DNA from 2 places in the Proteiniclasticum sp. genome. Region 1 is predicted to be linked to the other one. Evidence: riboswitches for the same ligand, from Rfam matches in the RefSeq annotation. Region 1 holds a riboswitch; the other holds the start of a gene.
The links. A riboswitch is a leader RNA that binds a small molecule or an ion and turns the genes downstream of it on or off. The one in region 1 is predicted to bind lysine.

Region 1 (3,425 bases):
TTTGCATAAAGTCCGGATTCAAACAGGATGGCTTTGGCTTTAACCTCAACTCTGTCGATGTCCTGTTTGATGCTCAGTATCTTTTCGATTTTCAGCGGTGTCAGGGAGAGAGAAACAAGCGTCGCAATCCGGTCTCCAGGTTTAAGATCTATCTTGTCTTTCAGTGCGGCTCCGATTTCTTCCACCACTCCGATGAGCATCCCCCCCGAACCTGTGACAGGGTTCTGCATCTTACCTCTTTCTTCAACAATCTCCATGATTTTTCTTCCGATTTTCTCGCTGTCATGATCCGCTTCAATCTCAATCTGAGTGAAGCTTGCAGAATCGATATTCAATGCGATGACATCCACAAGAATCTCATTGTCGTATATTTCCATGGTATTATCGATCTTTAATGCAGCTTGTGGCAATACGCCCTCAGGCAGAATCACTCTGTGTGTTCCATACTTGCATCCACTTTTCATCATTTTTACTCCCTCAACCTGTCTTTTCTTTTAATGCCCAGAATTTCTCTCGCTTCATCAGGAGATGCGATTTCTCTCCCAAGAAGCTTTGCAAGCTCTACAATCCTTCTGACAAAATCACCATTGGAATCTGCCGGTTTGCCCTTCCAGTAATAGATGTTGTCCTCAAATCCCACTCTTACATGACCGCCCATAAGAATCGCCATGGTATTTAATGGCAGCTGAGCACGCCCTATACCCGACACGGTGAAGGTTGACCCTTCGGGTAGAGATTCAGCAAGATAGATGAGATCTCTTGGTTCCCCCGAGATGCCTCCGTTAACCCCCATGACAAGATTGAAGTGCATAGGTTTTTCGATATGACCTTTCTTCATAAGTCTTACCGCTGTATCGATCATACTTTTGTCAAACACTTCGCACTCCGGTTTGATGCTCTTTTTCCTCATCCTGTCGGCGAACTCCTTAATCATGTTCTCCGTATTGACGAAGATTTCATCTCCTCCGAAATTAAGCGTACCACAGTCAAGGGTTACCATTTCAGGATCAAGCTCAAGAGGCTGGAGTCTTTCATCAGAGCTCATCCCCACAGCTCCACCTGTACTTGGCTGTATGATGACATCCGGACAGCATTCTCTTATTGCTTGAATACAGGCATCAAATCTCTCTTTATCCTGTGTGGGTCTCCCGTCATCCTCACGGACGTGGAGGTGAATAATGGAAGCCCCTGCTTCATAGGCTCGTCTAGCTTCTTCTCTGATCTCTTCAACGGTATAAGGAACGTTCGGATTATGGGCTTTTGTCACTTCTGCACCGCAGATGGCTGCTGTGATGATGAGTTTTTCCATTACCTCTTTTCTCCTCTCTGCTTTTCAAGCGGCGTCACGCAGGTTCCCACTGCTCTGCATACAACGATGGGCTCAGGTAGAACATCGCATGAGGACGCACTGATATCGCTTCGAGGAACAATGACTTTTCTTGCTTCAAATTCCATTATACGTGAAGTCTTACCCTCACTGACGATTCTGCCCACAACTTCGATATAATCCCCGGCATAGACCGGCGCCAGAAACTCGATGTTTTCATATGCTCTGAACAGTCCTTCATCCCCGTCTCTTCTTATGAGAAGCTCGGTTGCCACATCCCCGAAGAGCATGAGTATTCTTGCCCCATCCACGAGTCCACCCCCATAATGTGCATCATGCGCACTCATCCTTAATCTGATCATCGCTTCCATGTAAATCCTCCTTGTCATCTTTCTGAACTTCTTAAGTTCTCTAAAAAAACGCAATAAAAAAGAGCACTTTATGTTTAAAAAACATAAATAGCGCTCCATGTATATCTACATGACAGTGATAGGCTTTGCGCCTTTTCACCAGGACATAAAGAAAAACCCTTTTCCATATTCCTTCGGCGATCAGCTATTCATGGTAAAAGAAGGGTTTCTTGTGATTACCATTACCTTCTGGCCGCTCCTCTATTTAAAAGTGACTATTATGTGCATTGTCATCTCATTATAAACTGTAATCGTTTAAAAAATCAACAGTAAGATAATATTTTATCATATTTTTTTGCTATTGTTATGCTTCACATTGTAATAAACGCTTATTTATGCATATAAAAGTATATTTATTAATTTTACTTCATTCGAAAACGACAATTATTTCTCTGCGGGTATATTCATTTAACTGATATTATCATGGATCTGTATACTTATCAGCACATAAATATTCTCTACGCATTTCATCATCTTATTTCAGTTAATGAATAAACTGGAACTGATATTGTTATAAAATATACAAATTAAATTAAAAATCTCTTCTTAAAATCTATGATAATCACTGCACATTTAACAGAAAATTTATATATTTCCCAATATAATTTAAGTTTAATTCGGAATTTCAGAAATTTAGTTTTAGGAAGTATATTTCACTTGCACTATAGAAGCATTTCTTTTATTATTTTACAAAGTTGTAGAAGATTTGCGCAAGCCGACTTTGATACATCTTTATCTCAATATTGTCTGGCCAGACAGTGAATATTTTATGGGGGGAAATTAATGGAAAAACTGCTGGAAATTAACGGCATCATCAATGAATTCGTCTGGGGACCGCCGATGCTCCTGTTACTGGTTGGTACTGGTGTTTACTTTACGATCAAGACCAGATTTTTCTCGATTGCAAAACTTGGATATGTATTAAGCAACACACTCATGAAGATGTTCAAGAAAGATACCAAGGGTGAAGGCGACATCTCCGCTTTCCAGGCGGTATCAACAGCACTTGCCGCAACCGTCGGAACTGGTAATATTGCCGGGGTGGCAACTGCCATCTCCATAGGTGGGCCTGGTGCGATTTTCTGGATGTGGGTCTCCGCGATCTTTGGTATGACCACAAAATTTGCAGAGGTTGTGCTGTCCATCGAGTATAGAGTCAAGAACAAGAATGGCGACTTTGTAGGCGGACCGATGTACTACATCGGAAATGGTCTTCTCCAATGAAGCAGGTCTGGGTTCCGCACCTATCGCTCATGCAGCAGCCACTACCGACCATCCGGTAAGACAAGGTTTATGGGGTATCTTTGAAGTGTTTATGGATACCATCGTAATCTGTACATTGACCGCACTTTCAATCATGATGTCCGGTGTTTGGAACAGTGGAGCTACCGGTTCAGCACTGACGACTGCAGCCTTTGACAGTGTTATACCCTTTGGAGGAATCATTGTATCCGTAGGAATACTACTGTTTGCATTTTCCACCATACTTGGCTGGGCTTACTATGGAGAGAAGTGTATCGAGTTTATTCTCGGAACAAAATCGATCATCATATACAGACTGATATATATTCCTCTGATAGCTATAGGCGCAATCGGCGGACTCGCTCAGCTCTGGGATCTGTCAGACACACTCAACGGTCTGATGGCTATTCCTAACCTTATCGGGCTGCTCCTTCTGAGAAAAATTG
Region 2 (3,425 bases), on a different contig from region 1:
AGTTAAAACCGTTGATACACCTGATGAAGTGCAGGCTCTGCCGGATGAAGGTACAGATATTTATGTGGCATCCGATCTCCATTATCTTGCACCTGTTATGAACGACAAGGGTGAAGCTTATAAGAGGTATACTGCGGTTAGTGACGGGAAGAACCTCGACCACATAGACAAAATCCTCAATGCCTTCAAAAATGATGTGGTGGAAAAAACGCCCGATGTCCTCGTTCTCAGCGGAGATCTCACCAATAACGGAGATAAGGAAAGTCATCTTGCATTAGCAGATGCTTTAGAAGAGATAGAAGATGCTGGGACAAAGGTCTTTGTGACACCTGGAAATCATGACATCAATAATCCTCATGCACGAAGCTTCATCGGATCAAAACAGACCAAAGTGGAATCTGTCACACCTATGGAGTTCAGTGAAATCTACGGGGAATACGGATTCAGTGAAGCATTCATGCGTGACGAACATTCTCTCAGTTATGTCGCTGAGGCGTCGGATGATGTATGGATCCTGCTTGTGGATACCAGCAAATACAAGCGGAACATCGAGCTCAATTATCCGGAGACCGGAGGAATCATCAGTCTCGGGACTTTCACCTGGATGAAGGAGGTTCTTTCATCTGCTGAAGTAAAGGGTGCCGAAGTCATCACAGTGAGTCATCATAATGCGCTTATTCACAGCCCCATCGCTGTCGAAGATTATATCATCGACAATAATGAGGAATATCTCAACATCGTAAGACGTCATGGTGTCCGCCTGAACCTCACCGGTCATATTCATATTCAGGATATTAAGAGTACAGATGAAAAAGAACCTTTTTATGAAATCTCAACAAATGCACTTTCAGTGTATCCACATAAATATGGGATGTTACGCGTCCTGCCGGATCTCAGCATGGAATACGAGAGTGCCAGAACTGATCTTAGAGATGTCATGGCTGGAAGCAGTCTGAAGGAATTCAGATCGCTTGAAGACTGGTCAAGAGACTATTTTGAGAAAGCTTCTGTGACAAGAATGCATGCACGTTTCATGGAAGAGTCCAATGCTACGAAAGAAGATGCCGATCTGATGGCTGAGGCCATCGGAAAACTTAATGTTCTGTATTTCGGAGGGGATGAAGATAAAGTGACCCAAGAGATGCTGAGCCATGAAGGACTTAAAATCATGAGTAAATATTCGGAAGACAGATCAGCATATTATATGGACCGCATTCTGAATGAAATCGGACCTGATGACAATAGACTCTCAATTCCGGCAAGAAAGCATTAAGAATATTTGAATTTCAAAGCATATGAAATGATTTACATCTCCAGTAAAATGCATAGATTGATGACAGATTCATTATTATTGCATAATACGGTTGACACAAAAAAACAAGTACGTTAGTATAGAGTCAACAATTTAATAGTGACCTCATCTTTATCAGATGAGGTAGAGGAGCGATATTTAAGAACCATGGAGTAGCTGAGGAAGCAAAGATCCCGTGGAAGAGGAAATGTCGCCGAAGTGTATGACAGCCTCACTGTCACATGCTGGGCTTGCAGTTAAGAGCTGCCGGACTGTCCTTATGGCCAACCCAGGTCATAAGGTTGAGCTATCTTATCAAGGGAAAGAAAGGGGATCTAGGGTTGCATTTGTAATACCTGAGTTCGTCTCAGGTATTTTTTATTACAAAAAAATTCACTATTAAATGGTTGAAATGTATTTTTATAAGTAGTATAGGTATGGGTATACAAGTATCCTTACAAAAGAAGGAGAGTATAAAATGAGAAGAATATTAGCTATATTAATGGTTATCATGAGCACATCACTGATTCTGGCCGGATGCGGAACAAAGATCGATGCTGAAGGAGACGGTGTATTTAAAGTAGGTATGGAAGCCGGCTATGCACCATTCAACTGGACACAGAATGATGATTCAAACGGAGCAGTTAAAATAGAAGGTACTGAGGAATATGCGGCAGGATATGATGTGGAAGTGGCGAAAAAAATCGCTGAAGGCCTTGGCGAAGATCTTGTCATCGTCAAAGTCGAATGGGACGGCCTTGTACCGGCACTTAAGTCCGGAACAATAGATGCCATCATCGCGGGCATGTCACCAACCGAGAAAAGAAAAGAATCCATCGATTTCACCGACAACTACTACATGTCAGATCTTGTCATGGTAGTGGCTAAAGGCGGCGAATACGAAAATGCGACAAGCCTTGCTGACTTCTCTGGAGCTAAAGTTACAGCTCAGCTGAATACCTTCCATTATGATGTCATCGACCAGATCGAAGGTGTTGAAAAACAGACTGCCATGGATAATTTTTCAGCCATAAGAGTTGCTCTGGAATCTGGAGTCATCGATGCCTATGTGACAGAAAGACCGGAAGCGGTCAGCGCCTCCGCAGCAAATGACAAGTTCACATTTGTGGAACTTACAGACGGATTTGAAACATCACCAGATGATACAGCCATCGCAGTAGGAATCAGAAAAGGAAACGAAGAACTGATCGGACGTATCAATGAAATACTTGGAGACTTACCTGTAGAAGAGCAGCAGAGCATAATGGATCAGGCGATCCTCAATCAGCCTTCACAGAACTAATCAGAATGACCTGGCTCCTTGGCTGGAGCCAGTTTTTCCATGAGGAGGATATATTTACAGTGGATTCGATAATAAACTTTGTAGAAACGCTTATGAACATAATGGTGAGCAACTGGGAGATGTTCCTTAGAGGAGCACTTTCCACCCTTCAGATTTCCATACTCAGTACCATCTTAGGTACAGGTCTTGGACTGATCATAGGAATTATAAGAACAATCCCCCAACCGGAGAGAGGGCTTAAGCGTATTGTGCTGAAAGTCATCAACGGACTGATGTCGGTATATATCGAGGTGTTCAGAGGAACACCTATGATTGTGCAGGCCATGATCATCTACTATGGCGTAGCTCAGGCTTACGGAATAGATATGAACAGAACCTTTGCCGCCATTCTGATTGTAACCATCAATACCGGTGCTTATATGTCGGAAATCGTAAGAGGAGGAATTCTCTCCATCGACAAAGGTCAGTATGAAGCTGCCCAGTCCATTGGTATGACCCATTTCCAGACCATGATGAATGTAGTGCTGCCTCAGGTTATCCGAAATATTCTTCCTGCAACAGGAAATGAATTTGTCATCAACATCAAGGATACTTCGGTGCTGAATGTCATCTCGGTGACTGAACTGTTCTTTGCGACTAAGTCTGTAGCGGGTGTAAACTATATGTATATGGAAACCTTCATCGTTGCGGCGATGATCTATCTGGTCATGACTTTCTCGGTAACCAGAATTCTGAGACTGATCGAGAGAAGAATGGATGGTCCTGCAAACTATATCCTCACCGGGAATCAGATGCAAGTGCTTGAACCGGAAGATCAGATAAGAAAGAGCG

Region 2: linked by a shared signal. The riboswitch ahead of RTX25_RS08245 (transporter substrate-binding domain-containing protein) and the one ahead of RTX25_RS12855 (hotdog domain-containing protein) in region 1 are both predicted to bind lysine.

Annotation. Positions count from the first base shown of each region.
Region 1 covers NZ_DAMBTF010000029.1:24,367-27,791, forward strand. The annotation lists gene RTX25_RS12845 (L-erythro-3,5-diaminohexanoate dehydrogenase) at 1-464, opposite strand, end outside; gene RTX25_RS12850 (3-keto-5-aminohexanoate cleavage protein) at 470-1,309, opposite strand; gene RTX25_RS12855 (hotdog domain-containing protein) at 1,309-1,698, opposite strand; lysine riboswitch at 1,779-1,949, opposite strand; partial or broken gene RTX25_RS12860 (alanine/glycine:cation symporter family protein) at 2,521-3,425, shown strand, end outside.
Region 2 covers NZ_DAMBTF010000012.1:3,135-6,559, forward strand. The annotation lists gene RTX25_RS08240 (metallophosphoesterase) at 1-1,273, shown strand, start outside; lysine riboswitch at 1,429-1,609, shown strand; gene RTX25_RS08245 (transporter substrate-binding domain-containing protein) at 1,770-2,594, shown strand; gene RTX25_RS08250 (amino acid ABC transporter permease) at 2,687-3,425, shown strand, end outside.